2 regions of the Mycobacterium sp. Soil_C_30 genome follow, and region 2 is predicted to be linked to the other one. Evidence: riboswitches for the same ligand, from Rfam matches in the RefSeq annotation. Region 2 holds a riboswitch; the other holds the start of a gene.
What was found. A riboswitch is a leader RNA that binds a small molecule or an ion and turns the genes downstream of it on or off. The one in region 2 is predicted to bind glycine.

Region 1 (2,441 bases), on a different contig from region 2:
CCTCACTTCTGCTGGCGCTTTCGATCTCGAGCATCAGCTCGCTGACGCTGCAACGCTTTTGGTGGCACAGTTCCAGCAGCTCCTTGGCCGAGCCGAAACCGTGTGCCGACGTGGCTGCGACGGTGGCGGGTTCGCGGCTCTCGGCCTCGGTGACGACGAACCCGCCGCCCACCGAGAAGTACGTCTCCCGGTGCAGTTCGGTGCCACCGGGCCCCAGCGCGGTGATGGTCATCCCGTTGGGGTGGAACGGCAACATGGTCAGCGGCCGGAGAATGAAATCACCCTCGGTGAGCGCGATTTCGCGGGCCCCGCCGAAGTTGATCCGGCCGGTGGCGCGCATGGCGTCGACCCGGCGCTCCATCTGCTCGGTACTGATCTCTTCCGGCAGAAGTCCTTCCAGCCCCAGCAGGACAGCGGTCATGGTGCCGTGACCCGCTCCGGTGGCGGCCAGCGAGCCGTACAGGTCGACACGGATGTCCCGGACGTCGTCGAAGGCGCCGAGGGTGTGCAGATCGGAGAGGAACCGCGCGGCGGCGCGCATGGGTCCCACGGTGTGCGAACTCGATGGGCCGATGCCAATCGAGAACAGCTCGAACACACTGATCGTCATGCGGTCACCGTCCTCGGCTTGTTGATCGACAGTTGATATATCAATGCTGAGTCCACGGTAGGCCAGCTGGGCGTGATGGTCAAGGTCACTGCCTCCGGGCGAGCGCGGCGACGGCCGAGACGACGAGCGCACGGTCAGCCCGGGTCAGCTGCGTGATCCGGTCGCCGTGCGCAGCGACGAGGGCGCGGAACTGCGCGTCGACGCCGGCCGGCGTCGTGCCGAATTCGAGGAAGGTGACGTCGTCGGGAGGACCTCCGTACGGCGTCCATGCCATTGCGAACTCCAGCAGTTGACGGTCATAGCTGTCCAGCGACGTGCATCTGGGTGTGGACAAGGTCGGTGTCGACAAGGCGGCCCCCGGTTCGGTCGCCTCGGCAGGTGCCGTGGCGATGTGGAACTCCCCGCTCTGTCCTGATACCTGAGAGATCTGGCGCACTCAGCGCCGTACACCTTCGGTCAGGCAATTCGGATTGCCTGTCTCCAGAGTTGCCTTCGCGCAACGGTACTGGGGCCTGAGAGATTCCCGGGGAGGATGTTGCTCCTTCGGCGCCTCGGTGTTCGAGGTTCTCCCGCCACGCGTCAACGGCTTTTCAATTGTGACGGGGGTAACGTACCGGGCTGCGCCGGCTTTGTCACGGGACGGGACCCACATCCGAGTGGCGACCCGGTAGGCGGGCCGCGTGTCGCTGCCCCGGGCCAGGGCCGCGGCGGGCGGCGAGCATGTCGGTGACGGCGCCGGTGACGAACGCATAGATCGCCTTGTGCAACACATCGATGAGAAGTTCTTTGCGCGGCCAGGTCTGTGGTGGCGCGCCGACACCTGTGGCGTTCTCCAGGATTTGGTCATTGGTAAGCCGCACCACGGCGAATTTCGCCGACGCCAGTGGGCCGCGTAACCCGACCTCCGACATGACCGCCCGCAGCACCCCGAGCAGGATGCCCTGCCCGTAATGCATGGCCCAGTTCCGCACCAGCGGCTGCTGCCCGGGTTGTTCGGACATCCCGGTGAGGCGCTCGAGCGTGCGGGCAGGCACATGCGAGTTCGGCCGGCCCGTGATCCGCTGCTCGAGCTTTTCCCCGACCGTCATCACCGCCACCCCGGCCGCACCGGCGACGAGGCCTTCCCCCACAGCGTTTCTCAGCATGGCGCGCGGGTACCCGGGCGCGATCCCACCAAACGATCGGCACTCATGACTGCGGAACCCCGGTAGAGCAGTCGGTGCTCAGCGGGGCGCTACTGGGCGTGGCGGGGCGACGCCGGCCTCACACTGTGTCGGGCAGCTTGGTCCCGGTCGCCAACTCCGCGTACTGGCGCATCAGCCGCAGGGCGGTGCTGCGGCTGATCTCGGGGTCGCGCGCCACGATGCGGTAGCCGAAGTAGTCCTCCATCGACATCAGCGTCATCCCGATGTCGCGGGCAGGGGAGCGGAGCGTGAATGCCCCGGCCTCGGCGCCGTCGTTGAGGAGGTCGGTGTAGAGGTCCACCTGCCGGTGGTAGATGCCCTGGACGTCCCGGCGCTGGTCGAGTTCGAACCCGGCCGCCAGCACGGCGCGCCAGATCGCTCGCCACTCGGCGTCCTCGGGTCCGCTCGGCAGTCCCGCGGCGATGGTCAGCGCCAGTTGGTGGTGGATGTCGCGGGCGCGGCGACCGAGTTCGAGCCGCTCGTCGAAGAACCGGACGTCGGAGCGCAGCGCCAGCTCACTGAGCAGCTGGGGCATGTCCTTGAAGTAGTAGCGCACCGCGTTGGTGGTCAGCCCCAGTTCGGCGGCGACGTCGGCGAGCTTGAGCGTGGCCAGGTCGTAGCGCTCGATCAGGGCGATCGCTGCGTCC
Region 2 (2,441 bases):
CATGCCGACCCCGAACTGGCGTGGCACGAGGTGCGGGCGCACCGGATGCTGACCGGGCTGCTGGCCGATCGCGGTTTCCGCGTCGACCACCGCGCCGGGGGACTCGACACCGCGTTTCACGCTCGCGCCGGCACCGGCCCGTTGCACGTCGCTTTCGTGGCCGAATACGACGCGCTGCCCGGGCTCGGCCACGCCTGCGGGCACAACCTGATCGCCGCGTCGGCCATCGGGGCGGCGCTGATGGTGCAGGAGGCCGACCGCGGCCAGGGCCTCACCGTGCACGTCCTGGGCACGCCGGCCGAAGAGGGCGGCGGCGGCAAGATCGTGATGCTGGAGGCCGGTGAGTTCGACGGCCTGGACGCCGCGCTGATGATTCATCCGGGGCCGGTTGACGCCCCGCGGGCCGAGCCGATGGCGGTGGCGCACTGGCGTGTCACGTATCGGGGTGTCAGCGCCCACGCGGGGGCCTATCCGCATCTGGGGGTCAACGCTGCCGATGCGTTCACCGTGGCGCAGGTGGCGATCGGCCTGCTGCGCCAGCAGCTGCCGGCGACGGTGCGGGTCCACGGGGTGGTGACCTCAGCGGGGTCGGCGCCCAACGCCATCCCCGACTCGGCGTCAGGCCGCTGGTATGTCCGTGCCCGCACACTCGCCGAGCTGACCGGCATCGAGAAGCGGATCCGCGCCTGCTTCCAGGCCGGTGCCCTGGGCAGTGGCTGTGATCTCGACATCGAGTTGGAGTCCGCGCCCTACTCGGAATTCCGCACCGACGACGAGATCCTGGACCTGTTCGTCGCGAACGCGGCCGCGCTGGGTCGGGATATGAGCGTCGAGCCGCCGGAAGGGGCGGGGGCCATGGCGTCGGCGTCGACCGACATGGGCAATGTGTCGCAGGTGGTGCGCGCCATCCACCCGTATCTGGGCATCGGTTCCCTGCCCGCGGTCAACCATCAACGTGAGTTCGCCGACGCCGCGGTGGGGCCGCAGGCGGAGGCCGCACTGCGCGACGGTGCCACCGCACTGGCATGGACGGCGCTCGATCTCGCCGGGCGGTAGTATCGCAGTTGCATCGCCCTCTCGCGGGAGAGTTCTGTGACCGCCAGCCACAGACGCCGAAGGAGCAACACCTCTCCGTCAACCTCTCAGGCCCCCGGACCGCGTCAGACCACGATGCCTCTGGAAAGCGGTGCGCGCACCCGCCCATGGGGAAAGGCCTGATCGGCCGAATCTCTCAGGCAGCCCGGTTCGGGTCGACGACAGAGGGGGAGGACGCGATAGTTCGTCCTGCTGCCTAGGAGTTCGTGTTGGCCCTCTCCGATGACGCGCTGTTCAACGACAGCGCCCCGAAATTCGCCGATCGGCACATCGGCCCCGGCGCCGCCGATATCGACACCATGCTCAGTGTCATCGGTGTGCAATCCCTCGACGAGCTTGCGGCCAAGGCGCTTCCGGCCGGCATCCTCGACGCACTGGACGCCGACGGGGTGGCGCCGGGTCTCGACAAGCTGCCGCCCGCGGTGTCCGAGCACGAGGCCCTGGCCCAGCTGCGCGCCATGGCCGACGCCAACACCGTCGCGGTCTCGATGATCGGGCAGGGCTACTACGACACGCTCACCCCGCCGGTCTTGCTGCGCAACATCATGGAGAACCCGGCCTGGTACACGGCCTACACGCCGTACCAACCGGAGATCAGCCAGGGCCGCCTCGAAGCGCTGCTGAACTTCCAGACCATGGTCGCCGACCTCACCGGACTCGACATCGCCAATGCCTCGATGCTCGACGAGGCCACCGCCGCGGCCGAGGCGATGACGCTGATGCAGCGCGCCGCTCGCGGCAAGGCGACCCGCCTGGCCGTCGACGTCGACGTCTTCCCGCAGACCGCTGCCGTGCTGGCCACCCGGGCGCGGCCGCTCAACATCGAGATCGTCACCGCTGACCTGCGCGAGGGTCTGCCCGAGGGTGATTTCTTCGGCGTCATCGCGCAACTGCCCGGCGCCAGCGGACGCATCACCGACTGGTCCGCGTTGATCAAGCAGGCCCACGAACGCGGCGCGCTGGTGGCCCTGGGTGCCGATCTGCTGGCCATGACGCTGGTGGCTCCGCCCGGAGAGATCGGTGCCGACGTGGCGTTCGGCAGTGCGCAGCGCTTCGGCGTGCCGATGGGATTCGGCGGCCCGCATGCCGGTTACCTCGCCGTGGCCACCAAGCAGGCCCGCCAGCTGCCGGGCCGGCTGGTCGGGGTCTCGGTGGATGCCGACGGCGCTCCGGCGTACCGGTTGTCGCTGCAGACCCGCGAGCAGCACATCCGCCGCGACAAGGCCACCAGCAACATCTGTACCGCGCAGGTGCTCTTGGCCGTGATGGCCGCGATGTACGCCAGCTATCACGGCGCCGAAGGGTTGACCGGTATCGCCCGGCGGGTGCACGGGCACGCCGCGCGG

Region 1: linked by a shared signal. The riboswitch ahead of AC3A6P_RS01240 (hypothetical protein) and the one ahead of gcvP (aminomethyl-transferring glycine dehydrogenase) in region 2 are both predicted to bind glycine.

Annotation. Positions count from the first base shown of each region.
Region 1 is NZ_JBDGJH010000001.1:281,854-284,294, forward strand. Features, by position in the region: gene AC3A6P_RS01235 (L-serine ammonia-lyase) at 1-610, opposite strand, end outside; gene AC3A6P_RS01240 (hypothetical protein) at 696-1,046, opposite strand; glycine riboswitch at 1,008-1,099, opposite strand; glycine riboswitch at 1,101-1,192, opposite strand; gene AC3A6P_RS01245 (hypothetical protein) at 1,243-1,755, opposite strand; gene AC3A6P_RS01250 (TetR family transcriptional regulator) at 1,874-2,441, opposite strand, start outside.
Region 2 is NZ_JBDGJH010000018.1:139,466-141,906, forward strand. Features, by position in the region: gene AC3A6P_RS26985 (M20 family metallopeptidase) at 1-1,056, shown strand, start outside; glycine riboswitch at 1,071-1,168, shown strand; glycine riboswitch at 1,169-1,270, shown strand; gene gcvP (aminomethyl-transferring glycine dehydrogenase) at 1,326-2,441, shown strand, end outside.